Regions from separate parts of the Rhizobium sp. BT03 genome, predicted to be linked through region 2. Evidence: predicted binding sites of a transcription regulator. Region 2 holds the regulator's gene; each other region holds the start of a gene.
The links. Region 2 encodes HrcA, which represses chaperone genes, less so after heat shock. Its sites were predicted from a motif close to GTTAGCACTCNCNNNNNGNGAGTGCTAAC; they were not measured.
Positions count from the first base shown of each region.

Region 1: the regulator HrcA is predicted to act here: its motif matches at 2,391-2,419, upstream of groES (co-chaperone GroES).
Region 3: the regulator HrcA is predicted to act here: its motif matches at 7,702-7,730, upstream of groES (co-chaperone GroES).

Region 1 is NZ_CP125640.1:1,299,027-1,308,712, forward strand. Features, by position in the region: gene QMO80_RS06430 (hypothetical protein) at 1-269, opposite strand, end outside; gene groL (chaperonin GroEL) at 336-1,970, opposite strand; gene groES (co-chaperone GroES) at 2,020-2,337, opposite strand; gene QMO80_RS06445 (hypothetical protein) at 2,849-3,112, shown strand; gene QMO80_RS06450 (hypothetical protein) at 3,109-3,444, shown strand; gene QMO80_RS33020 (hypothetical protein) at 3,441-3,737, shown strand; gene QMO80_RS06455 (DUF1488 domain-containing protein) at 3,728-4,003, shown strand; gene QMO80_RS06460 (transglutaminase family protein) at 4,031-4,873, shown strand; gene QMO80_RS06465 (VOC family protein) at 5,104-5,484, shown strand; gene QMO80_RS06470 (LysR family transcriptional regulator) at 5,500-6,462, opposite strand; gene QMO80_RS06475 (MFS transporter) at 6,587-7,987, shown strand; gene QMO80_RS06480 (hypothetical protein) at 8,083-8,460, shown strand; gene QMO80_RS06485 (hypothetical protein) at 8,509-8,844, shown strand; gene QMO80_RS06490 (hypothetical protein) at 9,216-9,359, shown strand.
Region 2 is NZ_CP125640.1:2,236,774-2,246,459, forward strand. Features, by position in the region: gene lnt (apolipoprotein N-acyltransferase) at 1-1,114, shown strand, start outside; gene QMO80_RS11020 (helix-turn-helix domain-containing protein) at 1,263-1,682, shown strand; gene metK (methionine adenosyltransferase) at 1,860-3,098, shown strand; gene QMO80_RS11030 (tRNA (guanosine(46)-N(7))-methyltransferase TrmB) at 3,107-3,808, shown strand; gene QMO80_RS11035 (DUF1150 family protein) at 4,226-4,483, opposite strand; gene QMO80_RS11040 (Hsp20 family protein) at 4,531-4,956, opposite strand; gene QMO80_RS11045 (nucleoside hydrolase) at 5,195-6,139, shown strand; gene grpE (nucleotide exchange factor GrpE) at 6,176-6,805, opposite strand; gene hrcA (heat-inducible transcriptional repressor HrcA) at 6,917-8,005, opposite strand; gene rph (ribonuclease PH) at 8,133-8,852, shown strand; gene QMO80_RS11065 (VOC family protein) at 8,849-9,274, shown strand; gene rdgB (RdgB/HAM1 family non-canonical purine NTP pyrophosphatase) at 9,275-9,686, shown strand, end outside.
Region 3 is NZ_CP125640.1:1,766,892-1,776,577, reverse strand. Features, by position in the region: gene hisS (histidine--tRNA ligase) at 1-919, shown strand, start outside; gene QMO80_RS08775 (ATP phosphoribosyltransferase regulatory subunit) at 1,065-2,240, shown strand; gene hisG (ATP phosphoribosyltransferase) at 2,237-2,932, shown strand; gene QMO80_RS08765 (DoxX family protein) at 3,012-3,425, opposite strand; gene QMO80_RS08760 (glutathione binding-like protein) at 3,637-4,347, shown strand; gene QMO80_RS08755 (hypothetical protein) at 4,523-4,969, opposite strand; gene groL (chaperonin GroEL) at 5,636-7,276, opposite strand; gene groES (co-chaperone GroES) at 7,348-7,644, opposite strand; gene QMO80_RS08740 (TIGR01459 family HAD-type hydrolase) at 7,930-8,778, shown strand; gene QMO80_RS08735 (bifunctional riboflavin kinase/FAD synthetase) at 8,793-9,686, shown strand, end outside.

The sequences.
Region 1 (9,686 bases), 940 kb from region 2:
TTGAACTCGGTAAGCTTGGCGGCCGCATCCGGCGCTGCTTTGAACCGCTCGACGCAAATGGCCGACGCTAGATCTCCGCGTGCAACGTCGCCGGCGGCGGCTGCCGCTTTGCTTGACGTGCCGCCTGTTACCCAACCGCCCCAGCTGAAGCCGATAATCATCGTGGCGATCGCCGTGACGACGCAGGCCCAGACGAGAAGCGTCTTGGATGGCTGGTAACTGTCGAAACGCTGGGTGATCGATGTTTTACTGCTGCTCTGCACGGACATTGGAATTCTCCCTGTCTGTTGTTCAAGTTGCGCCGTCCGGCGACGCCGGACCGGTTCAGGCTGTTCTCAGTATCCCATATCGCCCATGCCGCCATTTCCGGCTGCAGGGGCGGAGTCTCTTGCGGGAATGTCGGCGATCATCACCTCGGCGGTGATCAGCAGCGCCGCAATCGAACCGGCGTCCTGCAGAGCAGTGCGCACGACCTTGGCAGGATCGACGATGCCGGCCTCGATCATATCGACATAGGTCTCCGTTTGGGCGTCGAAGCCCTGATTGTCATTATTACTGCCCGCGAGTTTGCCGACGACGATTGAGCCCTCGAACCCGGCATTGTCGGCGATCTGTCGGATCGGGGCTTCGAGCGCCCTGAGCACGATCGAGATGCCCGCCGTCACGTCGGCGTTCTCCCCGGTCAGGCCCGTGAGGGCCGACTTGGCGCGCAACAATGCCACGCCACCGCCGGGCACGATGCCCTCTTCGACCGCCGCACGGGTGGCGTTCAGCGCATCGTCGATGCGGTCCTTCTTTTCCTTGACCTCCGTCTCGGTCGCGCCGCCGACGCGGATGACCGCGACGCCGCCGGCGAGTTTCGCCAAGCGCTCCTGCAGCTTTTCCCTGTCATAATCGGAAGTGGTCTCCTCGATCTGCGCCTTGATCTGCTGGATACGCGCCTGGATGGCCGCTTTCTCGCCGGAGCCGTCGATGATCGTTGTGCTGTCTTTCTCGATCAGCACGCGCTTGGCGTGGCCGAGCATATCGAGCGTGACGTTGTCGAGCTTGATGCCGAGATCCTCGGAAATCATCTGGCCCGCCGTGAGCACGGCAATGTCTTCCAGCATTGCCTTACGGCGATCACCGAAACCCGGCGCCTTGACGGCTGCGACCTTCAGGCCGCCGCGCAGCTTGTTGACGACAAGCGTCGCCAGCGCTTCACCCTCGACGTCCTCCGAGATGAGGAGCAGCGGTTTGCCGGTCTGTACAACCGCTTCCAGGATCGGCAACATCGCCTGCAGGCTGCCGAGTTTCTTCTCGTGAATGAGGATATAGGGATCCTCCAGTTCCACGCGCATCTTCTCGGCATTGGTGACGAAATATGGCGAGAGATAGCCGCGGTCGAACTGCATACCCTCGACGACATCGAGTTCGGTCTCGGCGGTTCGTGCCTCTTCGACCGTTATGACGCCCTCATTGCCGACCTTGTCCATCGCCTTGGCGATCATCTCGCCGATGGCGGCGTCGCCATTGGCGGCAATGGTGCCGACCTGGGCGATCTCGCCTGACGACTTGACCTTCATCGCCCGCGCCTTGATTTCCTTGACGACGGCGATAACGCCGAGATCGATGCCGCGCCTCAGATCCATCGGGTTCATCCCGGCAGCGACGAGCTTTGCGCCTTCGCGGAAAATGGAGGCGGCGAGAACAGTTGCCGTCGTCGTGCCGTCGCCGGCAAGATCATTGGTCTTCGAAGCCACCTCGCGCACCATTTGCGCGCCCATGTTCTCGAACTTGTCGGCGAGCTCGATCTCCTTGGCGACGCTAACGCCGTCTTTGGTGATGCGCGGTGCGCCATAGGCCTTGTCGATGACGACGTTGCGGCCCTTCGGGCCAAGCGTCACCTTGACGGCGTTGTTGAGCAATTCGACGCCGCGCAGCAGGCGGTCGCGCGCGTCGGTGGAGAACCTGATTTCCTTGGCAGACATGATATTTCTTCCCAGTTCGGTCTTGAGATGCTGGTCACAAATTCGACGCTCAGGCGGCTTTGTCGGCAGCCGCTTGGGTCTTTTCGACGATGCCCATGATGTCGGTCTCCTTCATGATCAGAAGGGTTTCGCCATCGATCGTGACCTCTGTCCCCGACCATTTTCCAAACAGGATGAGATCACCGACCTTGACATCAAGCGGGACCAGATTGCCGCTTTTGTCGCGGAGACCCGGGCCGACTGCGACCACTTCGCCTTGCTGGGGCTTCTCCTTGGCGGTGTCTGGAATGATGATCCCGCCCTTGGATTTGACATCGCCTTCCGCACGTCGAATGACGACGCGGTCGTGAAGTGAACGGAATTTCATAGAGGTCTTTCTGCTGCCGGCGCGTAGGGCGGCTGCAACTCATAAATACCACTCGTGGCACTCGATTGATAGGAGTGCCAAGAAATATTATTCACGCAGGAATTTTTTTGAGATATCCAGGAAATCAATCCGACCGAATATTTTGTAATAATCGGGAAGTGAATAGAATTTTTTGCGCCATCGCGTCCGATTTTATTTGAATGAACAAAGAGTTAATTTGGCGTTTTTCATAGATAAATCAGATTTCATCTTGATTTAAACGCAATCGAGGCGCAATGATAGGTCTCGTCGATTTAGCCGACCTGGCTTCGCGGTGTCAGAGACCTACGACCCGCCATCACCACTGAATTCTCGACAGCGATCCATAACGTCGTTCCGGCGTTGAGTTCGCCTGTTCCGATCCGGAATGAGCTTGGCGCTGACCGCGGATGTACCGGCAGCCTCGAGTTCGTCGGGTTCGGATCTCAATGATACAGGAAACATATCGGTGTATCCTGCGGAGGCCTGAGCCGTGACAAGTCGCACCACACAAACCGTCGTCCGCTTTTCATCCCCATTCCGCCTGCCCGGTTTCGACAGAGCGCAGCCAGCCGGAGAATACCGCGTCGATTATGACGAGGAATTGATCGATGGCGTCTCCAGGCTTGCCTGGCGACGGGTCGGCGCCTTCATCCACCTGCCGGCGATAGCCGCCCAGAGTTCGACGCAGCAAATGATGCCTATCCACTTGTCAGATCTCGAAACCGTGCTCGAAAAGGACCAAAAACCGTCATGACCGCTACGCGCATCCCGCAACGCAATGGACGCTCCATCCGGCGCAAGGCAGCAACACATATCTTCACGGTGGGGCAGACCGTCCGGGTGAAGGACGGGTTCTTCGTCGTTCCCTCCAAGCTCCCCGAAACATACCGTGTTACCGCCACGCTGCCTCTCAGAGGAAATGTGCTGCAATACCGCATCCGCAGTGACGATGAACGTCATGAGCGGGTCGTGACGGAAGATAGCCTGGAATCGGTAAACCTATCGCCCGCCGGCAGCGGCGCAACACTGATCGAGAGGACGTTTGGCCAAGGCCGCGGCCCGAATGACGAAAGGTTGACATCGTGAACAGCCATGGAGACGAAGCCGAACGAAGACGGAATGCCTTTGCCGTCCACACATGGGAAGCGCCCGGCCGCTACTCCATGGAGACCAAACACGACGGCCGGATCGAATCCGCCCGTTCGTGGACCGTCTATCGTGTTTCTGCAAGCGTTCCCGTGCACGCCGGCCATACGGAAGCCGGGGAAGACATGATGTCCTTCAATTTCCTCAACATAGGATATCGGAAGGAATGGCTCAGGCTGTCGGGCACCGCTCGGAGTGCTCGGAAGAGCCCGCCGGTCCAACCATGGCGCTAGCTTTTCTGAACCTAAGCCGTAGCTTCGATCCGGCGAGAAATGCTGTGCGCTTCGTGGGCCATGACGGCATGTTCCAGGTGTTGTTCTTCATCGAGGTTGGCGCGCTGGCGAAATCCGACGCCGCATTGCAAGGAACCGAGCCTTCGGTAACGAGGTGGCTATCCTCCTTCGACGCCCTGCGCAACTCCATTCAGGAGGTGGCGCACAAAGCCTACTCCTACCGCCGCCGCGCCTTTTATACTCTAACTGCGGCGGATTTCCGCTAGACGGATCCGGACGCGCGAGAACGCTCCATGTTGATCCGTTACGGCTATGAAATGACGCTGACCTGCCCGCAGCCGACCGCATTGGTATGTCTGTTGTCGGTGCATGAGGATCGTGCGGCCGACATCAGAGTTCCGGAAACGGTATTCACCACGCCCAATGTTCCCACTTCGACCTATCGCGACCTCTTCGGCAACCGCTGCCTTCGGCTGGTTGCCCCGACGGGCGACCTGACCATATGGGGCGATGCGACGATCGAAGACGACGGCAAACCGGACAGGTCGCTGCCAGGCGCCAGGGAACTCCCAGTTTCGGAGTTGCCAGACGATTGCCTCGTCTACCTGATGGGCAGCCGCTATTGCGAAACGGATCGTCTCAGTCAGATTGCGTGGGATATGTTCGGCACCGTCGCACCCGGCTGGAGCCGCGTTCAGGCGATCTGCGACTTCGTTCACGGCCATATCCAATTCGACTACATGCAGGCGCGATCGACGCGGACAGCCTTCGAGGCGTTCCACGAACGCGTCGGCGTCTGTCGCGACTTTGCGCATCTGGCGGTGGCGTTGTGCCGTTGCCTCAACATTCCTGCCCGATATATCAATGGTCATCTCGGCGACATCGGCATTCCCGTCGTTGATCCAATGGACTTCAGCGCCTGGATCGAGGTCTTCCTTGACGGTGCATGGCATGCATTCGATCCGCGCAACAACACACCGCGGATCGGTCGCATCGTCGTCGCCCGCGGGCGCGACGCTGCCGACATACCGCTCATCAATTCCTTCGGACCGCATGTGCTGAAGGCGTTTCGAGTCTGGACCTATGAGATGACGGACCTGCAGCAGATGCAAAGCGTCTCCGAGGGCGCTGTTTAGAACGGATGCGGCAGCAGCCTCACCGCCCCCGAGCCGGACTCTGCCCTCCCCAAAACCACGTGACAGCGGCTGGGCAGAATCACCGGCCATGAATGAGCAGGTAAGCTGCGATGACGATGCAAGCCCATTCGTTGACTCGGGACGGCGGTTGAAAGATGTTGGCATCGTGCCATCTTGGGGATGAGCAATCCTTCGGGGATTGGCGAAAAAGGGAGGGAGTTTTGCGGCCCATGTTCGATCATGTCTCCATCGGCGTCAAAGACCTCGAAAGAGCCCGCCATTTCTATGATGCGGCGCTGGCGCCGCTCGGATATGAGCGCCTGTCCAATTCCGACACCATGATCGGCTATGGCCCGGAACGGGTCGGGCTCTGGGTGATGCAGGTCGAGCAGCCGGTTCTTGCCGATCTGCGATCCGGGCTGCATTTCTGCTTCGTCGCGCCTGATGAAGCCGCCGTCGATGCCTTTCACGCGGCAGCCGTCGCCTCCGGCGGCACTGATAATGGCGAACCCGGCATTCGGCCGGATTACGGGCAGTTCTATTATGCAGCCTTCATCATCGACCCGGACGGCTATCGCCTCGAAGCCTATTTCCACAAAGGCGAGCTGTAACAGGCTCTAACTTTTTTACGCCGCAGCTCTCGATATCGAGACGCGGCAGCCGGAGGCTGCGAGCGCCTCGCCGGCGACGTCGAGGAACAGGCGGCGGAACCAGCGCGCCCGGCCGTCGGCCTGGTCGACCCGGCGATAGAGCATGGTCACCGGATCGGCCGGCAGCGGAAGCGGCGGCGCCGAGATCGTCAGCCCGTGCAACTGCGCCATGCAGCGGCCGATCGATTCCGGCACGACTGAGATGGCGGGCATCGCCCGCAGCGCCGTCGGCAGCGCGGAAAAGCGCGGCACCGTCGCCACCACACGCCTGATATGGCCGGTGCGGCTCAGCGCGGTGTCGATGCCGGTCGAGGCATTACCTTCGAACGAGACGGTGAGATGGGCGACAGCGGCGAAATCCTCGAGGCTCAGCGGCGCCTTCAGCTTGAGTTGAACCTCGTCGTAAATGCAGATCGAGGCCTGGTTGAACAGCGGCGCGCGGATGTGCCAGGAGGCCGGTTCGTCATGCACGGAAACACTGAAGTCGAAGACGCCCTCGTCCAGCCGGCGGGCGGCATCGCGCTTTTCCGAAGCGATGCCGATCAGCCGGGCGCCGGGCGAAAACTGGAGCAGGCGGGCGGCAAGCGGGCCGAAGAAGGCGGATTCGAGATTATCGCACATGCCGATGCGGAACTCGCCCTGCCAGCTCGCCGGATCGAATTCCGCCTGCGGGCGGATGGCGCGCTCGATGCCCGACAGCGCATCCTCGATCGCCGGGGCAATCGAAAGGGCGCGCGGCGTCGGCTGCAGGCCGCGGCCGACGCGCACGAACAATTCGTCATCCAGCGCCTCGCGCAGGCGTCGCAAAGCGGCCGACAGGCCCGGCTGGCCGAGCAGCAGCCGTTCGGCGGCGCGGCTGACATTGCGCTCCTGCATCAGCACCGAGAAGGCCAGCAGCAGGTTCAGGTCGATTTTGCGAAGCGTGGCATCATTCATCATCGTGAGTAATACCTGGCATGGCTACTATCAATTTGCAATAGGACAGGAAGCTGTACATTTTCTCGTTCCCTGCCGTCCGCGCACCCTCCCTCGACGAGGCGGCAGCAAAGAAGGAACGATTTCGATGACACTTTCCAAATCGAAAAGCGGAGCGGGGCTGGCGTTGCTGCTGCTCTGTGCCGCCAACTTTCTCGACGCCATGGACGTCTCGACCATCGGGGTCGCGCTTCCCGCCATCCAGGCCGAACTCGGCATGGAGGCGACATCGCTGCAATGGGCCGTCAGCGCCTATGTGCTCGGCTATGGCGGCTTTCTGCTGCTCGGCGGCCGGGTCGCCGACGTCTTCGGCCACCGGCGCGTCTTCCTCTGGTCGCTGGCGATCTTTGCCGCCGCCAGCATCGCCGGCGGCTTCGTCGATAGCGGCCCGACGCTGATCGCCGCCCGCCTGATCAAGGGCATTGCCGCCGCCTTCACGGCGCCTGCCGCCCTTGCGCTGCTGCTCTCGGTCTTCGGCGAGGGAAGCGCGCGGGCGAAAGCACTCGGCGTCTTCGCCTCCACCGGCGCCACCGGCTTCGTGCTCGGCATGGTGCTCGGCGGTGCCGCGACGATCTTCAGCTGGCGGGCGACGCTGGTGATGGGCGCCCCCGTCGCCATCCTGACGCTCCTTCTTGCGCCGCTGGCGCTGCCGGCCGATCCCAAAAGGGCCGGGCCGCGCCCAAGCTTCGATTGGGCCGGCGCCCTGACGATCACCCCCGGGCTGCTGCTCTTCGTCTTCGGCATCACCAATGCCGCGGCGGCCGGCTGGCAGGCTTTTGCGACCTGGGGCTCGCTCTCGGCGTCGCTGGCGCTGATCCTGCTCTTTCTTCTGGTCGAGGCACGCCATGCCGATCCGATGGTGCCGCTCGGCATGTTCCGCCGGGCGAAACTCCGGCACGCCAATGCGATCGCCGCCCTCTTCCAGGGCGCCTATGTCGGCTTCCAGTTCCTGGCGACGCTCTATTATCAGAACGTCATCGGCTGGTCGGCCTTCACCACCGGCTTCTGCTTTGCGCTTGGCGGCGTCTTCGTGATGTTCCTGGCGCCGCGTTTTGCCAGCCTCGCACAGAATCGCGGCGCCACCGGCCTGATGGCGGCGGGCGTCGGCCTGCAGGCCTTCAGCTATATCTTCTGGGTGACCGCGCTCGGGCACGTCCACCCGATCCTGCTCGTGCTGTTCTCGCAGATCCCGCTCGGCCTCGGTTACGCCATGACCTACCCTTCGGTGCAGGTCGCAGCCCTTTCCGATGTGGAGGATGACAAGTCGGGGCTTGCCTCCGGACTGTTGTTCGCCGCCTTTCAGATCGGCGGCGGCATCGTGCTTGCGGCCACCTCCGCGGTGTTCGGCGCCGCACCGCATTTCGGCTGGGACCCCTATGTCGCCGGCATCGCCTTCGTGGCGCTGCTTGCGATCGCGATTACCCTGCTTGCAGCCGCCGGCCCGCGGACATCGGCCGCCCGCACGTCAGCCTATCAGGCGGCGGAATGACGCTTGCGGCCCGCGCCCGAACCGGCGCGGGCCTTTTATAAGATAAAACGAATATTAGCGACAGAATCCCATTGCCTTGCCCCGGCGAAAGGAGCATGGTCTCGCCTTCGGCAGCCATTGTACGGGCGCTGCCGACTGATGGTTTTCATACCCTCGCCCCGACGAAAGGAGGATCTATGTCTTCCACCTCCGAAAAGCCGCATCTGACATCGGCCGATCTCGACATGCTCCAGGGCGTGCTCGACGACGCCGGCTACGACGCCAGAATCCTGATCGATGACCAACGCGTGTTCAACGTCGCGGCCGTGTTGCTGATCAGGCTGTTCCAGGAGGGCGTCACCTCGCCGGCCATGCTCTCAAAGGCTCTCGAATACCATTTCGGCAAGCCGAAGGAACCGCCAAAACCGATCACCCCCATCTTCAACCGATATGCGATACAGGGATTGCCGCGCGAAAGACGGGCCGCTGGCTGATGCGCTGCGCATCTTTCAGATTCGCCAAAGGAGCCAATCACTTTGAAGCTGCGGAAAACCCTGTGTCTCTGTATCGGCGTCGCAGTGGCGGGTTATCTTGGATGGGTGCAGTTCGGCGCTTATCAGCAACGGCAGCATGCCAAGGATCTTGCTGCGATTGACAGGGAGCGCCGGGTGGCGCTCCTCGAAGCGGACGGCTGCCAGGCAAGGGTGGACCTGCTTCTCACGATGACCGACCGTCTGCTCAAGGCCGGAGGGATGCGGGTCCCGTTCGACATCGGGCGGGATATAGATCTTTGCCTGGCGCGCGGCATCATGTCGGCATCCGGGCGAGCGGAAATGGAAAGAACCAAACTGATCCGCCTGTTTCCCATCAATGATTAAGCCCCTCTGAAAATATGGCTTTGTTGCGGCAACGGCCTTAATGGCACCGCAATTTCATTGTAAGAGAAGGGCTCGCTGATTTGGCCGATGCGGCATCTGCGGTGACCGGAATCCGGCCCGCCATTTTCCCGATCGCGAACACATGGTGACGTCCCGCCTCAACGTCGGGTTTGGCTTTTGGTGACCTCTGAGGTCATCCGCCTCCAGACTTCGATGCGGTTTCAGCAGGCATCATTTCATTCAATTCCTGCGGCCCGGCGTTGTCGGGTCGTCCTCACGACGATCCCGCGATCTCCGGTCGCGGTCGACAAGCGGGCGAACACCGCGCAGGCTACGGCTTTTCAGTTTTCGATCAAACGGGAGATTTATTCATGGCAAAAGGACAGGTTAGAAGCAATCGTGAGGTCCGGAAGCCGAAGAAGGACAAGCAGGCGGCGAAGGTGGAAAGCACGTTCGCCAACCAGATGAAGACGGCGACCACGACCGCCCCGCATGGCAGTGCTCCAAAGAAATAAAAGATCTTATCGAGCCCCCGCCTCTTCGCAGAGATAGCGCAATTCACGATCGATTTGCGCATAAGAATCATGTGTCAACTGAAGTGATTGCGCGTCCGGTCGGCCGCGCTACGCTCCTGCGTGACATTATCACCCATTGACATGTTTCCACAAAAACAGGAAGTGCTGCAGCCATGGTCTCTCTTCACACAATGTACCGTTTCGACTATCCGCTCTTTCTCATTCGCTCGGCTGTAGTGATCGCACTCGGCCTTTCGAGTATCGCGGCCTTTCATGGCGCTATTCTGTGATCGAATCCGCGCGCCGCAACGAGATTAAGGAAATCCA
Region 2 (9,686 bases):
CGGCATGATGCCGGTTCCGCTGATGATGCAGTCGGCGCATGTGATCGGGGCGATGGGGGTGACGGCGCTTGCCGTCTTCATCTTCTCCGCGCCTGCCCTTGCCGGCACCCGGCAAGGCGCGCGGGCGGGTCTCGCGCTCGCCGCCCTGCTGTTTGCCGCCCATCTCGGTTACGGCGCTTATGCGCTCCATCTCGCGCCGCGGGCGGCCGCCTTGCCTGAAGATAAGCGGCCGGTGGTGCGGCTGGTGCAGCCTGATATCGACCAGGCGGCGAAGATGGACAATGACGCCGACCGCAATGCGATCTTCGAGACGCATCTGAAGCTGTCGGCCGAAACGCCGAAAAACGGCGGGCGCAAGCCCGACATCATCGTCTGGCCGGAAACCTCGATCCCCTTCATCCTGACCGACAACCAGGATGCGCTGACGCGGATCGCCGATACGCTCGACGACAACCAGATCCTGATCGCCGGCGCGGTGCGCGCCGAGGAGATGGGGCCGGGCACACCGGCGCGCTACTATAATTCCATCTATGTCATCGATGGACGCGGTCAGATCATCGCCGCCTCCGACAAGGTGCATCTGGTGCCTTTCGGCGAATACCTGCCCTTCGAGGATCTGCTCACCGAATTCGGCATCCAGAACGTCGTCGAGATGCCGGGAGGGTTTTCAGCGGCGGCGAGCCGGCACTTGCTGGCGCTGCCCGGCGGGCTCAATCTCTATCCGCTGATCTGCTATGAGATCATCTTCCCCGACGAAATGACCGGCGACATCAAGGACGCCAATGCGATCCTCAATATCACCAATGATGCCTGGTTCGGGGCAACGCCCGGCCCCTATCAGCACTTCCAGCAGGCGCGGGTGCGGGCTGTTGAAACCGGGCTGCCGCTGATTCGCGACGCCAATAGCGGTATTTCAGCAATTGTGAATGCACGAGGGGAAATTGTTGCCGGCCTCGATCTCGAACAAACCGGCTATATTGATGCAACTCTTGATAGGCCAGGCGTAGAAGCCGGAACGACATTCCCCCGGCAAACATACTTCTGGTTGACCGAGGCCCTGCTCATTTTGATTGCGCTGGTTTCTCGTAGAGGTTTTATTTCCGGGTTGAATTGACCAAAAACCCCTAAAATTGCATAGTGATGACAATCGGCGTTCCGAACGTATGTTCAAGGGCGGGTTCTCACCGCTTGCAACGTGGCGTTTGGGATGGATCAGGGGCATGCCGGTTAAACAGGTTGAAATTCTTAGCTAGGGCACGACCATGATTGAAAACAAAAAGAAGCCGAATCCGATCGACATCCATGTTGGCAGCCGTATTCGCCTTCGCCGAACAATGCTGGGCATGAGCCAGGAAAAACTCGGCGAAAGCCTCGGCATCACATTCCAGCAGATCCAGAAATACGAAAAGGGCACCAACCGCGTCGGCGCAAGCCGCCTGCAGAACATTTCGAACATTCTCAATGTTCCGGTTTCCTTTTTCTTCGAGGACGCGCCCGGCGAACATTCCGGCGCCGGCGGCGGCATGGCCGAAGCCTCCAGCTCGAATTACGTCGTCGATTTCCTCTCCTCTTCCGAAGGCCTGCAGCTCAACCGCGCCTTCGTCAAGATTTCCGATCCGAAGGTTCGCCGCAAGGTCGTGGAGCTGGTGAAGGCTCTGGCAGCCGAGGCCGACTCCGACTGAGCCACACCCATCGCAGAATCCGAAAGGCGGTCGGAAGGCCGCTTTTTTGCGTTTTTAGGGCAAAATTTGTCACTTTGCCGCAGATATAAAGATATATTTATGTCCTTCTGCGCTTGTCATCGGGCCTCGAACTGAGTACCTACTAGCGAGCTTTTGTTCTTTGAGGGGAATCCCGGAATGCGCGCGAATTATCTCTTTACCAGCGAATCTGTTGCCGAAGGTCACCCTGACAAGGTCTGTGACCGCATCTCCGACGAGATCGTCGATCTGGTCTACCGCGAAGCGGCCAAGACCGGCGTCAATCCGTGGGGCGTGCGCATTGCCTGCGAAACGCTGGCGACCACCAACCGCGTCGTCATCGCCGGCGAAGTCCGCCTGCCCCCGAGCCTGATGAAGAAGGACAAGGACGGCAAGGACGTCATCAATCCTTCGAAGTTCAAGGCCGCCGCCCGCCGCGCCATCAAGGATATCGGCTATGAGCAGGACGGCTTCCACTGGAAGAAGGCCAAGATCGACGTGCTCCTGCACTCGCAGTCGGCCGACATTGCACAGGGCGTCGACAGCGCCGCCGACCAGCAGGGCGACGAGGGCGCCGGCGACCAGGGCATCATGTTCGGTTACGCCTGCAAGGAAACGCCGGATCTGATGCCGGCGCCGATCTATTATTCCCACAAGATCCTGCAGCTGCTCGCAGTTGCCCGCAAGAAGGGCGACGGCGAAGTCGCCAAGCTCGGCCCCGACGCCAAGAGCCAGGTGACCGTGCGCTACGTCGACGGCAAGCCGTCGGAAGCGACTTCGATCGTGCTTTCGACCCAGCATCTCGACGATAGCTGGGATTCGAAGAAGGTCCGCGCCGTCGTCGAGCCCTATATCCGCGAAGCGCTCGGCGAACTGAAGATCGCCGACGATTGCAAGTGGTACATCAACCCGACCGGCAAGTTCGTCATCGGCGGACCGGACGGCGATGCGGGCCTCACCGGCCGCAAGATCATCGTCGACACCTACGGCGGTGCCGCTCCGCATGGCGGCGGCGCATTCTCCGGCAAGGACACGACGAAGGTCGACCGTTCGGCCGCCTATGCCGCCCGCTATCTGGCCAAGAACGTCGTTGCCGCCGGCCTTGCCGACCGTTGCACGATCCAGATCTCCTATGCGATCGGCGTCGCCCAGCCGCTGTCGATCTATGTCGACCTGCATGGCACCGGCAAGGTCAGCGAAGATCAGGTCGAAGCGGCGATCCGCAAGAACATGGACCTGTCTCCGTCGGGCATCCGCCGCCATCTCGACCTCAACAAGCCGATCTACGCCAAGACCTCCGCCTACGGCCATTTCGGCCGCAAGGCCGGCCGTGACGGCTCGTTCTCCTGGGAGCGCACCGATCTGGTGAAGGCGCTCAAGGAAAGCCTGAAGGCCTGAGATAAAGCATGACGGATATGGAACGCCGCGGCCGGGCGACCGAAGCCTTTTTCGGTCGCCGCAAGGGCAAGGCCCTGCGTGAACACCAGGCCGAGACGCTGAACAGTCTGCTGCCGGCATTCCTTATCGATCTCTCAGCGGCTCCACCGGAGCCGCTGACATCTCTCTTTCCAGTTCCTGTCGAGAGATTGCGGCTGGAAATCGGTTTCGGCGGCGGCGAACATCTGATCCACCGCGCCCTGGAGAGACCGTCCACCGGCTTTATCGGCGTCGAACCTTTCGTCAATTCGATGCAGAAGCTGCTGTCGCGCATCGGCGAGACGGGGGCGCGCAATATCCGCGTCTATAATGACGACGCGACGCAGCTGCTCGACTGGCTGCCGGACGCGTCGCTCGACCAGATCGACCTGCTCTATCCCGACCCCTGGCCGAAGCGGAAGCACTGGAAACGGCGCTTCGTCTCGAAGACCAATCTCGACCGCTTCCACCGCGTGCTGAAACCCGGCGGCCGGTTCTGCTTCGCCTCCGATATCGACACCTATGTCAACTGGACGCTCATCAAATGCCGCGACCACGGCGGCTTCGACTGGATGGCCGACAATGCGGCGGATTGGCTGACGCCCTATGAGGGCTGGCCGAGCACGCGCTACGAGGCCAAGGCGCGCCGTGAAGGCCGGTCCTCGGCCTATCTGACGTTTAGGAAAGTCTGAGTTTTAGGGAACGTCGGTGAACGCAACGCAATGTTCGTCGGCGCGAACCGGAAGCAGTTAAAGGGCGTGCCGTGCGGCCCCCTCATCCGACCCTGCGGGCCACCTTCTCCCCGCTGGGGAGAAGAGGGAGCAAGGTGCGCCGACACAGCCCAAATGAACCCACCTGCTCAAAGGCACTCCGTTCAATAGGATCGATGCCGAAACGGCATTCTCCCCTCTTCTCCCCAGCGGGGAGAAGGCGGCCCGCAGGGTCGGATGAGGGGCTCCACGGCACAGCGTCAACGACGATCAGTTAGTCCCAAAGCAGCATCGCTGCCGTAGCCCTGAAGGCGCCACATCAGCCGCGAGCGCAGCCAAATCGAATAGAATGACCACGCACCGCAACAGCGGCGAAACGCGGCAGGCGCTGTCTGACGGTCAGTGCAGGCTGACCGTCTTCAGTTCATCTTCGGCAGCCTTGAAGAAGGTGCTGGAGCGGTTGTCCGTCAAGAGGATCGGCGTGCCGTCGGCGCCGAAGAGTGCCCAGAGATCGACGTTCGGATCGATATCCGGGGCCTCGGGAAAGCACTTGGCGACCTCTTCGGTGCGCATTTTTCTGATATAGGCGACCTCGCCGCTGCCGATGTGGGCAAGCTCGGATTTGGTCAAGTGAGACGTGGCTTCTTTCATCAACATTCCTGTTCCTCCGGAAGAAGGGACCAACGGTTCGACAAACCGTTGTGCTACTGTGAGACCGAAATGTTAATTTTCTTGACCATGCGCGCCGGCTCGGGTCGAATTAGATCGACGGAGAGCAGACCGTTCTTCAGACCGGCGCCGAGCACCTGCATGCCGTCGGCAAGAACGAAGGTGCGCTGGAACTGGCGGGCGGCGATGCCGCGATAGAGATAGTCCCGTTCTCCCTGCTCGACCTGGCGGCCGCGAATCAGAAGCTGGTTCTCCTCGATGGAAACATCGAGTTCCTCCTCGCCGAAGCCGGCGACAGCGAGCGTGATGCGCAGACGTTCCGGCGCGCCGCTATCGGCGCCGATGCGTTCGATATTGTAAGGCGGATATCCGTCGCTCGCCTTGGAAATGCGCTCCAGCGTCTTTTCCATGGCATCGAAGCCCAGAAGCAGCGGGCTGGCGAAAGGGGTAATGCGGCTCATCTCTTTTCAAGTCCTTGATGCAAGCGACCATCCCGGACCTTAAGGGCAGCATCCGGATGCCGCTAATATGGGGACAGCACCCCGGCGCTGCAAGACGCGGGCGACGTCTCGGCGCCACCCCGCAATTTTAAGGTGGCGGCCGGGGGCTGCTTGACAAAGCGCCTGCTGCCTCGCATCAAAACGTGCCGGCGCGCAATGTGCCGATTTGCGACGAGAAATGAAGAAAACGGTGCATCGGATGGCAAGCGCAAGAAAGATCATCATCGACACGGATCCCGGCCAGGACGACGCGGCCGCCATCATGCTGGCCTTCGGCAGCCCCGACGAGCTGGAGGTTCTGGGGATCACCACGGTCGCCGGCAATGTGCCGCTTGCGCTGACCAGCCGCAATGCCCGCATCGTCTGCGAGCTCTGCGGCCGGACGGAGACGAAGGTTTTCGCCGGCGCCGACGCGCCGATCGCCCGCAAGCTGGTGACTGCCGAACATGTGCACGGCAAGACCGGTCTCGACGGTCCTGAGCTCAGCGAGCCGACGATGGCGCTGCAGCAAGGCCATGCCGTCGATTTCATCATCGAGACGCTGCGGCGCGAGGGCGAAGGCACCGTGACGCTCTGCACGCTCGGGCCGCTGACCAATATCGGCCTGGCCCTGCAGAAGGCGCCCGATATTGCCCCGCGCATCCGCGAACTGGTGATGATGGGCGGCGGCTTTTTCGAAGGCGGCAACATCACGCCGGCTGCCGAATTCAATATCTATGTCGACCCCGAGGCCGCCGATATCGTCTTCCGCTCAGGCGTGCCGATCGTGATGATGCCGCTTGACGTGACGCACCAATTGCTGACCCGCAAGGACCGGGTGAAGCGCATGGCCGAGATCGGCACCGCGCCGGCAAAGGCGATGGTCGAGATGCTGGAATTTTTCGAGCGCTTCGATATCGAGAAATACGGCTCGGACGGCGGGCCGCTGCATGACCCGACAGTCGTCGCCTACCTGCTGAAGCCGGAGCTTTTCGAAGGCCGGGACTGCAATGTCGAGATCGAGGTCCGGTCCGAACTCACCGTCGGCATGACTGTTGTCGACTGGTGGCATGTCACCGAGCGCCCGCGCAATGCGAAAGTCATGCGCCAGGTCGATGCGGACGGTTTCTTCGATCTTTTGATCGAACGCTTCGCCCGCATCTGATTTCAGCATCCTTCTCCATGGGGGAGAAGGAGCGGTTCAGGCGTCTTTCTCGTCGAAGACCGAATTGGTTTCGGCTTCGGCCTTCGGGCCGCCCTTGGCGACGCCGACCATGGCCGGGCGCAGCACGCGCTCGCCGATGGAAAAACCTGCCTGCACGACCTGGACGACCGTGTTGTTCGGCACATCAGGGTTCGGCACTTCGAACATCGCCTGATGGAAATTCGGATCGAACTTCTGGCCGACCGGTTCCAGTTTGCGAACGCCGTGACGCTCGAGCGCCGAGAGCATGGCGCGCTCGGTCATCTCCACACCCTCGATCAGCGTCGTCAGGCCGGCATCGGCCGCATCCTTGGCCTCCGGAGAGATGGCATCCAGCGCCCGGCGCAGATTGTCCGAGACGGCGAGCATGTCACGCGCAAAACCGGCGACGGAATAGGACTTGGCGTCCTTGACCTCACGCTCGGTGCGGCGGCGCAGATTGTCCATTTCGGCGGCAAGGCGCAGATAGCGGTCGCGCAGCTCGCTGTTTTCGGCTTTCAGAAGCTCGAGCGGGTCTGGCTGGGCGGTCTCTTCCTGCACGGTATCATTCTCGACGTAGGCGGCAGCGTCGGCTGCGGCATCGGCCGCAGTTGCGTCAGGTCCGTTTTTCGTCGTGTCATCGGTCATGACGGTCTCCGGTTGGTGTCTTCAGATGCGCCCGATATCGAGGTTTGACCGAAAAAAATCAAGTCTGCGTGACAAAGAAGCGAAAATTCCGCGGTCTTCGTCAAAGTGGCGTCAATGCGGATTGCGCGAAAGCCGGGAGACGAGCTGGGCGGTGTAATCAACCATCGGCACGATGCGGGAATAATTGAGCCGCGTCGGGCCGATGACGCCGACGGCGCCGACGATTCGATCGTCATCGTCACGATAGGGCGCGACGATGAGCGACGAGCCGGACAGCGAGAAGAGCTTGTTTTCCGAGCCGATGAAAATGCGCACGCCCGAACCGGTTTCGGCGAGGTTGAGGATCTCGATCAGGCTGTCCTTCTTTTCGAGATCGTCGAACAGCAGGCGCAGCCGGTCGAGATCCTCGGCGCCGGCAAGGCCTTCGAGCAGGTTGGCGCGGCCGCGGATGATCAGCTGCGCCGGCTTGCCCTCGTCCGGGCTGCCGGCCCAGACGGCGATGCCGCGCTCGACGAGATCACGCGATAGGGCGTCGAGCTCGTGACGGACATCATCCTTCAGCTGGCTTAGTTGTTTGCGCAGCTCCGGCAGGGTCTGGCCGGACATGTGGGCATTGAGAAAATTCGCCGCCTCGGTCAGCTGCGAGGAGGTGACGCCCGCCGGCAGTTCGATGATGCGGTTTTCCACCTGATCGTGATCGCCGACGAGCACGGCCAGCGCCTTTGTCGGCTCCAGCCGGATGAACTCGACATGTTTGAGCACCGGATCGCTTTTCGAGGTTATGACCAGGCCGGCGCCGCGCGAAATGCCCGACAGCATGCGGCTGGCCTCGTTCATCATCGATTCCACCGGATTGCCGCCGCTTTCGGCCCGCACCTGGCGGTCGATGCTGGCGCGATCCTCGGCCGAGAGGTCGCCGACCTGCATGAAGGCATCGACGAAGAAGCGCAAGCCGATCTGGGTCGGCAGCCGGCCGGCGCTGATATGCGGCGAATAGATCAGGCCGAGATCTTCGAGATCGCTCATGACGTTGCGCACCGAGGCCGGCGACAGCGACATCGGCAGCAGCCGGGACAGGTTGCGCGAACCGAGCGGCTCGCCGCTCTCCAGATAGCCTTCGACGATACGGCGAAAAATTTCCCTGGAGCGCTCGTCCAGCGCAGCAACGGCATCCGAAACCGATGTCGACCTGATGCCCATGAAGCTTACGAACCCGCGCTGATGATACTTCCCGAAAAGTAAGTCAAACTCGCAGCCGTGGCAAAAGGGAATTTGCAAATGGGCGCCGCCAATCGTAGAAGCGGTCAACAAACCCCAGGAGATAAGAATGCGGCCTTCAGGCAGAAAAATCGACCAGATGCGCAAGGTCTCGTTCGAGCGCAATTTTTCCAAGCATGCGGAAGGCTCCTGCCTGGTGAAATTCGGCGATACGCATGTGCTCTGCACGGCCAGCCTCGAAGAAAAGACGCCGCCATGGCTGCGCAATACCGGCAAGGGCTGGGTCACGGCCGAATACGGCATGCTGCCGCGGGCGACCGGCGAGCGCATGAAGCGTGAGGCGGCCGCCGGCAAGCAGGGCGGCCGCACCCAGGAGATCCAGCGGCTGATCGGCCGGTCGCTGCGCGCCGTCGTCGACCTGCAGGCGCTCGGCGAACGGCAGATCACCCTTGATTGCGATGTCATCCAGGCCGATGGCGGCACGCGGACCGCGTCGATCACCGGCGGCTGGATCGCGCTTTACGACTGCCTGAAATGGATGGAAAGCCGCAACATGATCAAGGTCGACCGGGTCCTGAAGGATCATGTCGCCGCCATTTCCTGCGGTGTTTTCGCCAGCCAACCGGTGATCGACCTCGATTATCTCGAGGATTCCTCGGCCGAGACCGACGCCAATTTCGTCATGACCGGTGCCGGCGGCATCGTCGAGATCCAGGGCACGGCCGAAGGCACGCCGTTTTCCGAAGAGGAATTCACCTCGCTGATGGGTCTTGCCAAGAACGGCATCGGCGAACTCGTCGCCCTGCAGAAACAGGCAATTGCGGGATGAACCCCATGCTGGAAGGCATGTTGGAAACGGCGCTCTATGCGCGCGATCTCGATGAGGCCGAGGCGTTCTACGAGAGCGTTCTCGGGCTCGAAAAGATCACCCGCGCCGCCAACCGGCATGTCTTCTTCCGCTGCGGCCCCGGCGTTCTGTTGATCTTCAATCCCGAGGAAACGGTCAAACCGCCGGCGCCAGGCGCCCTGCAGGTGCCGCCGCACGGCACATCAGGAGCGGGCCATGCCTGCTTCAGGGTCTCCGGCCGCAATATCGATGCGATGGCCGAGCGGCTGAGAGCGGCCGGCGTGGCGATCGAATCCGAGGTGCATTGGCCGAATGGCGGCCGCTCGATCTATTTCCGCGACCCTGAGGGTAACAGCCTGGAATGCGCGGAGGCTAAAATCTGGGGCATCGAACAGGATATCTGAATGCGCAAGCTCGAAACGAAGACCATCGTCGTCGCCAGCCACAATGCCGGCAAGATCCGCGAGATCCAGGAATTGATCGGGCCGCTCGGCTTCACCGCCAAATCGGCCGCCGAGCTGAACTTCGTCGAGCCCGACGAAACCGGCACGAGCTTTGAGGAGAATGCGACGATCAAGGCGATAGCCTCCGCCAAATCAGCCGGCATGCCGGCGCTTTCGGACGATTCCGGACTGGTGGTCGACGCGCTTGACGGCGATCCCGGCGTCTACACCGCCAATTGGGCAGAGACATCGGACGGCACGCGCGATTTCGACATGGCGATGGCGAAGGTGGAAAAGGCGCTGCAGGATGCCGGCGCGACCAAGCCTGACCAGCGCACCGCGCGTTTCGTCAGCGTGCTCTGCCTCGCCTGGC
Region 3 (9,686 bases), 470 kb from region 2:
TGAGGGCGTTGCCCTGCTGCTCGGTCCCGGCCGCAAGGATGAATCCGGCGACTTCACCAAGGGCGCCGGCCTCGACCAGGCGCAGATCGACAAGGTGCTGTTCTTCGTCGGCATCAAGGATTATGCCGAAAGTGCTGCCCAACTCGCCGAACTCGTTGCCGGAACGTCGAAGGGCGGCGAAGGCGTCGAAGAACTGAATTTTATCGGCGCGCTGGTTGCGAGCGCCGGCTATGGCTCCGATCGCATCAAGATCGATCCCTCCGTCGTGCGCGGCCTCGAATATTATACCGGCCCGGTCTATGAGGCCGAGCTTCTCTTCGACGTCACCAACGAAAAGGGCGAGAAGGTCGTCTTCGGCTCGGTCGCCGGCGGCGGTCGTTATGATGGCCTCGTCTCCCGTTTCATGGGCCAGCCGGTGCCGGCGACGGGCTTTTCGATCGGCGTCTCCCGGCTGATGACGGCGCTGAAGAACCTCGGCAAGCTCGGCGCGAGCGACGTGATCGAGCCGGTGCTGGTGACCGTCATGGACGGTGATGTCGAGGCGATGGGCCGTTATCAGAAGATGACGCAAGCGCTGCGCGCCGCAGGCATCCGCGCCGAGATGTTCCAGGGCAACTGGAAGAAATTCGGTAACCAGCTGAAATATGCCGACCGCCGCGGCTGCCCCGTCGCCATCATCCAGGGCGGCGACGAACGCGCAACCGGCGTGGTGCAGATCAAGGATCTGATCGAGGGCAAGCGGCTCTCCGGCGAGATCGAGGACAATGCCAGCTGGCGCGAAGCGCGTGTGGCACAGGAAACGGTGCCGGAAGCCGACTTGGTCGCCAAGGTGAGGGAGATCCTTGCGGCGCAGGCTGAGGATCGGAAGAGGGCTGCCCTCGGCCTCGAAGTTCCCTATGATCCCGCCCCAAGCCGGTGACACTGATGACGACGTTTGAGCAGAATCTCCCCTTCTCCCCTCGGGGAGAAGGTGGCCCGAAGGGTCGGATGAGGGGGCGGCATGGCAGAAGCTGTCCTTCGCTCGCCGCTCAGGACGTTCGTCGTTTACACTCCTCATCCCCCTCATCTGCCCTGTCGGGCATCTTCTCCCCGCTGGGGAGAAGAGGGAAGTTCAGCCTATGCCCCTGATCAACCTCCCCGAATTCTCGGCCGACCTGCTGGCCGAATTTACCGCCCGCAATGCCGAGCGCATCGATACGCCGGTGATTCAGCCGGCCGAGCCGTTTCTCGATATCGCCGGCGAGGATCTGCGCCGGCGCATCTTCATGACCGAGAGCGAAACCGGCGCCAGCCTCTGCCTGCGTCCTGAGTTCACCATCCCCGTCTGTCTGCGCCACATCGAGACGGCGACCGGCACGCCGAAGCGTTATGCCTATCTCGGCGAAGTCTTCCGCCAGCGCCGCGACGGCGCCAACGAATTCTATCAGGCAGGCATAGAGGATCTCGGCGATATCAACATACCGAGCGCCGACGCCCGCGCCATCGGTGACGCCACCGCCATTCTTGCGCGCCTGCTGCCCGGCCGGCGCCTGTCGGTGACGCTGGGCGACCAGGCGGTGTTCGAAGCGGTCGTCCAGGCGCTCGGCCTGCCGCTCGGCTGGCAGAAGCGTCTGATCCATGCCTTCGGCAACATGACGCAGCTGGAAGCGCTGCTGGCCGGCCTGGTCAGCCCGCAATTCGTCACCGGCCTCGACGACGATATCGCGAGGCTTGTTGCCTTAGGCGACGAGCAGGCGCTGGTCGCCCATCTTGAGCAAGAAATGCAGGCGACGGGTTATTCCACCAATGCCAGCCGCTCGCCGCTGGAGATTGCCCGGCGGCTCAAGGAAAAGCTCATCCTGTCCGAGACGCGTCTCGACGATGCGGCCTTCCATGTGCTGGAAGAGTTCCTGTCGCTGCACGTGCCGCTCGTCAACGCGTCGGCGGCGCTCGCTGGTTTTGCCGATGCTGCCGGCCTGAAGCTCGGCAATGCACTCTCCCGTTTCAACGGTCGCGTCGGCGCCCTTGCTGATGCCGGCGTCGATCTGTCCTGCCTGGATTATCGCGCCGCCTTCGGCCGGCCGCTCGATTATTACACCGGTCTCGTCTTCGAGGTGACGGCGGAGGGCTCGAGCGCGGTTCTGGCCGGCGGCGGCCGCTTCGATAAGCTCCTGACTTTCCTCGGCGCAACCGACCGCATTCCGGCCGTCGGCTTCTCCTTCTGGCTCGACCGCATCGAAACCGAAAGGGCAGCCGCATGACCATCACCATCGCGCTTCCTTCCAAAGGCCGGATGAAGGACGACGCTTCGGCGATCTTCGAGCGGGCCGGCATGACGATCACGGCCGTCGGCAACGACCGCTCCTATCGCGGCCGCGTTGAAGGCTGGGACGATGTCGAGGTGGCCTTCCTTTCGGCTTCCGAGATTTCCCGGGAACTCGGCAACGGCACCGTCGATTTCGGCGTCACCGGCGAGGATCTGATGCGGGAAGGTTTTGCCGAGGTCGACAAGCGCGTCGAATTCTGCGCCCGCCTCGGTTTCGGCCATGCCGATGTCGTCGTCGCCGTGCCGGAGATCTGGCTGGATGTCGAGACCATGGCCGATCTCGGCGACGTCGCCGCCGATTTCCGCGCCCGGCACGGCCGGCGCCTCGCCATCGCCACCAAATATTGGCGGCTGACTCAGCAGTTCTTTTCGAGCCAGCACGGCATCCAGCTCTATCGCATCGTCGAGAGCCTCGGCGCCACCGAGGGGGCGCCGGCCTCCGGCTCGGCCGATATCATCGTCGACATCACCTCCACCGGCTCGACCCTGCGTGCCAACCATCTGAAGGTGCTCCAGGACGGCGTCATCCTGCATTCGCAGGCCTGCCTGGTGCGCGCCCGCAAGGAGAGCCATGCCGACGAACCCGTCGTGCAGGCGATTATCGAAGCGGTGCGCGCCGCCCTCTGATTTCGGCCATCAGGCCACAAGCAAAAACCCGCCGTCGGAAGACGGCGGGTTTTGCATGTTTGGGAGGATGTCTGCTGGATCAGGCGGCCGCATAGGCGCCGCGGCGGGCGTCAATCGAATAGGCACCGGCACCGACGGTGGCGAGCAGAATGTACGCGCCGGCCAGCGTGATGTTCTTCATGACCATGATCTGATTGAGAATGTTCACGAGTTCCGTGCCGCTTGCGTAGGGCAGGTGGAAGGCAACGCCCGTGAAGACACAGAAGGCGGCGAGCAGCCAGCCGGCGATGCGCACCTGGAAACCTGTGAGAACCGCAAGGCCGGCCAGCAGTTCGAAAAGACCTGCGACATAGGCCAACAGGGTTGCTGCCGGCAGGCCGGCACCAGCGATCATGCCCGCAGTACCGGCAGGATCGGTGAGCTTCATGAAGCCGGAAAGGATGAACATGAAGGAAAGAAGAATGCGGGCAATCAGGATAATGGCGTTCGACATGGATGCTGCCTCCGTTGAATGGCTCTGGAGATCTTGGTGCCCCGGCACCGTGTGGACCTCGGATGCCTCCTATGTCGCTCTTTTCCCGCGTTATGGAAAGATAAACAGATGCGGACAGTTCGTTCAATAATATGGAACGATGCGCTGCCGGCCGCCGCTTGCCTTTGGCGCGCCCGGTCTCTTATGGTCGGCTGATAACAAGGAGAATCCGATGGCAGATCTGTCCGCATTTCCGATCACGGCGCGCTGGCCGGCTAGAAATTCCGACATCATCCAGCTCTACTCTCTGCAGACGCCGAACGGCTTGAAAGTGTCCGTCGCGCTCGAAGAGCTCGGGCTCGCCTATGAGCCGCACTATATTTCCTTCGCCGCCAACGAGCAGAAATCGCCGGAATTCGAATCTCTCAACCCGAACGGCCGCATTCCGGCGATCATCGATCCGAACGGCCCGGGCGGGAAGCCGATCGGCCTTTTCGAATCCGGCGCCATCCTGCTTTATCTCGCGGAAAAGACCGGCAGGCTCATTCCTGAGGATGCCGCCGGCCGCTACGAATGCATTCAATGGGTGTTCTTCCAGATGGCCGGCATCGGCCCGATGTTCGGCCAGTTCGGACATTTCCACAAATTCGCCGCCGACAAGGTCGCCAACAATTCCTATCCGGTGGATCGCTATCGCGATGAATCCAAGCGGCTGCTCGGCGTGCTCGACGACCGGCTGAAGGGCCGGCAGTGGATCATGGGCGATCAATATACGATTGCCGACATCACCACCTTCACCTGGGTTCGCGGCGCCGACATCTTCTATGGCGGCCGCGAGCTTCTCGACTATGCAAAATTCCCCGCCGTCATGGACTGGCTGCAGCGCTGCATCGCCCGCCCGGCCAGCCAGACGGGGCTGAACATTCCGGTCAAGCCCGAATAGCTGACCGCCAGGAGATCGCCGATGCCGGCCCCTCATCCGGCTGCCGCCACCTTCTCCCCGTAAACGGGGCGAAGGAAGCTAGCCGCAAGCTCTCCGTTCCCCACAAACCTCTCGCAGGGCACGTCCCCTCCCTGTAAAACGGGGAGAGGGTTAGGGTGAGGGGCAGTTCCAGCCTCTATAGCCGGCTTGTGACCTGGCGTGCACCCTCAAGCTTGAAGCGCGGAAAGATAAAGACGCCGACCATGCTGCCGCTGTACTTTTCCTCGAGCCCGTTCGACTCGCCCATGCAGAAGAGCGGCTGGCGCAGGCCGTTCGGCATGATGATCGTCGTCGAAAAACAGAAGGAGGAGCAGAGCGTGGCCGCCTGCTCGAACAGCTCCAGGACATGGGCGCGGTCCTTGCTGTCATAGCAGCGGATCAGGCTCAAGAGCCCGCAGTCCCGTGCGGAAAGGCCGTGCAGCATCGCGCTCCATTCGCCGAGGCGGAGCATGCCGCTCGACAAATCTCCGGTCCAGGTTTCGGAAATCGAAAACTGAGCCACCATCTCGTCATTTTGATTGTGGTGCTCCAGCGAGCCGGGTGTCAAAGGTACGGCTGCATTGGCTTTGGCGATCTTAAACAAGGCGTTCCCCCGTTTGCATGCAGCTCCTCCGCCGCACGCTCGGTAAACACAAAAACAGGATCACGCAGCAGCAGGCATGATGCCCGTGCTTTTGCAGGCAATCGTTGCCACGGCCATCGGGCCCGCGGAACGTCAAGGATTGTCTTTCGCGCCCGTTTAGTAGGCGCGCTTCAATTGCAGCGCGGATTTATAGGAGCTTTTGAACAAACGGCAACGGCTTTTTAAGGGGTGTTCGGATCGGAGTTTTTCCTGGGATGCCGCCATTCTCGCATTATCCAGCGGGAAAGCCGCGCCGACACATCAATTTTGCGGGTTTTGGATGCGGTTCCGCGCGATATGAGGGGGGGAATGGTGCCGCAACGATGCAACTTCCCGCGGAGACCGGCGGCCCGAAAAAGCGCGGCAAGGCAAGCTTCGCGCAAGCTTCCGGGGCAGGAGCCGGCAACGCGCCATAAAATTGCGCGCAACGGACCGAATCGCTTTGAGCGCAAAAGAAAAGGGCGACCCGAGGGCCGCCCTTCCTATTCCGGATGCCGGAATGGATGTCAGTCACGGCTTTGGCCTATCACATCATGTCCATTCCGCCAGTTCAGCGCGCTTGACGCGCTGAACCATCTTAGATGATGGGCGGATTCATGAACGATGCTGTGAAAGGCCTTTCACCTATCACATCATGTCCATTCCGCCCATGCCGCCCATGCCGCCAGGCATGCCGGCAGGGGCATCCTTCTTCGGCAGTTCGGCGATCATGGCTTCGGTGGTGATCAGCAGCGATGCGACAGAAGCAGCGTTCTGCAGCGCGGTGCGAACGACCTTGAGCGGGTCGACGATACCCATGGAGATCATGTCGCCGAATTCGGACGTCTGGGCGTTGTAGCCGTAGTTGTCTTCATTCTTGTCCAAGACCTTGCCGACAACGATCGAGGCTTCGTCGCCTGCGTTTTCAGCGATCTGGCGAACCAGCGACTGCAGGGCGCGGCGAACGATGTTGATGCCGGCTTCCTGGTCGTCGTTTGCACCCTTGACGGTGATCTTCGTGGAGGAGCGCAGCAGAGCGATACCGCCGCCGGGGACGATGCCTTCCTGAACGGCAGCGCGCGTCGCATTGAGGGCGTCGTCGATGCGGTCCTTCTTTTCCTTCACTTCGACTTCAGTCGAGCCGCCGACGCGGATGACGGCAACGCCGCCAGCGAGCTTGGCAAGGCGTTCCTGCAGCTTCTCGCGGTCGTAGTCGGAGGTGGTTTCTTCGATCTGGGCCTTGATCTGGGCAACACGGCCTTCGATGTCGGACTTGGCGCCCGAACCGTCGACGATCGTGGTGTTTTCCTTGGAGATCGAAACCTTCTTCGCACGGCCGAGCATGTCGAGCGTGACGCTCTCGAGCTTGATGCCGAGGTCTTCGGAGATCACGGTGCCGCCGGTCAGGATGGCGATGTCTTCGAGCATGGCCTTGCGGCGGTCGCCGAAGCCAGGAGCCTTGACGGCAGCGATCTTGAGACCGCCGCGCAGCTTGTTGACGACGAGCGTAGCAAGAGCTTCGCCTTCGACGTCTTCAGCGATGATCAGGAGCGGCTTGCCGGTCTGGACGACAGCTTCGAGAACCGGAAGCATCGACTGAAGGTTCGAGAGCTTCTTCTCGTGAAGGAGAATGAAGACGTCTTCGAGGTCGGCGATCATCTTTTCCGGGTTGGTCACGAAGTAGGGGCTGAGGTAGCCGCGGTCGAACTGCATGCCTTCGACGACTTCGAGTTCGGTTTCGGCGGTCTTGGCTTCTTCAACCGTGATGACGCCTTCGTTGCCGACCTTCTGCATGGCTTCAGCAATGTCGAGACCGACCTGCTTGTCGCCGTTTGCCGAGATCGTGCCGACCTGTGCAACTTCTTCAGAGGTGGAGATCTTCTTGGCCTTGGCCTGGAGATCCTTCACGACGTCAGCGACAGCGAGGTCGATACCGCGCTTCAGGTCCATCGGGTTCATGCCGGCTGCAACGGCCTTGTTGCCTTCGCGAACGATCGCCTGGGCAAGAACGGTTGCAGTCGTGGTGCCGTCGCCGGCGATGTCGTTGGTCTTCGAAGCAACTTCGCGGACCATCTGGGCGCCCATGTTTTCGAACTTGTCTTCGAGTTCGATTTCCTTGGCGACGGAAACGCCGTCCTTGGTGATGCGCGGAGCGCCGAAGGACTTGTCGATGATGACGTTACGGCCCTTCGGGCCGAGCGTTACCTTGACTGCATCGGCGAGAATGTCGACGCCACGCAGCATCTTTTCGCGCGCGGTACGACCAAACTTGATTTCTTTAGATGCCATGATTGAAACTCCTCAATTCGAGTGTCCGGGTTTTGGGACCCGTCGGCTACGTCGGAAAGGCCAGCGGCTGATCAGCCGATGATGCCCATAATGTCGGCTTCCTTCATGATCAGAAGGTCTTCGCCGTCGATCTTGACTTCGGTGCCGGACCACTTGCCGAACAGGATGCGGTCGCCAGCCTTGACGTCGAGTGCGACGACCTTGCCGGACTCGTCACGAGCGCCGGAACCGACGGCGACGATTTCGCCTTCCTGCGGCTTTTCCTTGGCGGTATCGGGAATGATGATGCCACCCTTGGTCTTGGCTTCGGACTCAACGCGGCGAACAACGACGCGGTCGTGAAGGGGGCGGAAGTTGGTGCTTGCCATTGTCTAATCCCTCGATCGAATGACATTCGCGGGCCGGAGCGGCCCACATGGATAGATGTTAGCACTCCCTTGCGGCGAGTGCTAGCGACGAGCATTTAGGGATGGCTCCAAGAGGAGTCAATGAGAGCAATCACGAATTTTTGTGCCGGAATTGTGAAGAGGCCGGAGAATTGCTGAGATTGCCGCCGAAACCCGCTGCCACGGGCCGGCCGCGAAGAAAATGCCTTGCCATCGCCTTGCGCCTTTGCAATGTCACCGGTGACTGAAGCAAATCGGGAAATCGGAATGGCCAGGCGGATAGAAAACTTCTCGGAGATAACAGGTCATTATGACGTGGTGCTCTGCGATGTCTGGGGCGTCGTTCACAACGGCGTCGAGCCGTTTCCGAAGGCCGCTGCTGCCCTTGAAGCGGCGCGCGCAAGCGGCGTCGCCGTCGTCCTGATCACCAATTCGCCGCGTCTTTCCTGGCAGGTGGTCGAGCAATTGCGTCAGATCGGCGTTCCCGACAGCGCCTATGACCGTATCGTCACCTCAGGCGACGTCACGCGCCGGCTGATCGCCGAAGGGCCGAAGACGGTCTTTCTGCTCGGCCCCGAGCGCGACAAGGCGCTTCTCGAAGGCATCGGCGTCGAGCGGGTGCCATCAGGCGAAGCGCAATCGCTCGTCTGCACCGGCTTTTTCGACGACGAGACCGAGAAGCCGGAAGATTACACCGACATGCTTCTGGAATTCAAATCCCGCGAGGTGCCGATGATCTGCGCCAACCCCGACCTCGTCGTCGAGCGCGGCCATCGCATCATCCCCTGCGCCGGCGCCATGGCCGCCTATTACGAGCAGCTCGGTGGCAAAACCCGCATCGCCGGCAAGCCACACCGGCCGATCTATGAGGCGACGCTCGCCGCGGCCCGCGAGCTTCGCGGCGATTTCCCCACCGAGCGGGTGCTGGCAATCGGCGACGGCATGCCGACCGATGTGCGCGGCGCCTTGAATTACGGCCTCGACCTTCTTTACATCAGCGGCGGTATCCACGCCAAGGAATACACCTTGAACGGCGAGACCGACGAGGCGATCCTCAACGCCTATCTCGATCGGGAAAAAGCCGCGCCGAAGTGGTGGATGCCACGCCTCGCATAAAGAGAAGCCAGCCGATGACCGTCTTCCACCGCAATGAAACCCGGGAACCCTTGCCCGCCCATCTCAAGGGCGGCGTCATCGCCATCGGCAATTTCGACGGCGTGCATCGGGGCCACCAGTCGGTGCTCAGCCGCGCGCTCGAAATCTCCAAGGCGCGCGGCATCCCCGCGTTGGTGCTGACCTTCGAGCCGCATCCGCGCACGGTCTTCCGGCCCGAGACCCCGGTCTTCCGCCTGACGCCCGCGCCGCTGAAGGCCCGCATCCTGGAAACGCTGGGCTTCAACGCGGTCATCGAATATCCCTTCGATTACGAGTTCTCGCAGCGCTCGGCCGATGATTTCATCCATTCGATCCTCAAGGACTGGCTCGGGGCCTCCGAGGTCGTCACCGGCTTCGACTTCCATTTCGGCCGCGGCCGCGAGGGCGGTCCGGCCTTCCTGATGAATGCCGGCCAGACCTATGGTTTCGGCGTCACCCTGATCGATGCCTTCCGCGACGAAAACGCCGATGTCGTCTCTTCGAGCCATATCCGCGCGCTGTTGAAGGAAGGCAGCGTCAGCGAAGTCGCCGGCATGCTCGGCTACCGCTATACGGTCGAGGCCGAGGTGATCGACGGCGAGAAGCTCGGCCGGCAGCTCGGCTTTCCCACTGCCAACATGCGCCTGCCGCCGGAGGTGGAACTCGCCGCCGGCATCTACGCCGTCCGCTTCCGCCGCCAGGAGGGCACGCTGCACGACGCCGTCGCGAGCTACGGCCGCCGCCCGACGGTGACGGAAAACGGTGCGCCGCTGCTCGAAACCTATCTTTTCGATTTCAGCGGCGATCTCTACGGCCAGCGCTGCGCCGTCTCCTTCTTCGGTTATCTCAGGCCCGAGCTGAAATTCGACGGCCTCGATCCGCTCGTCGCC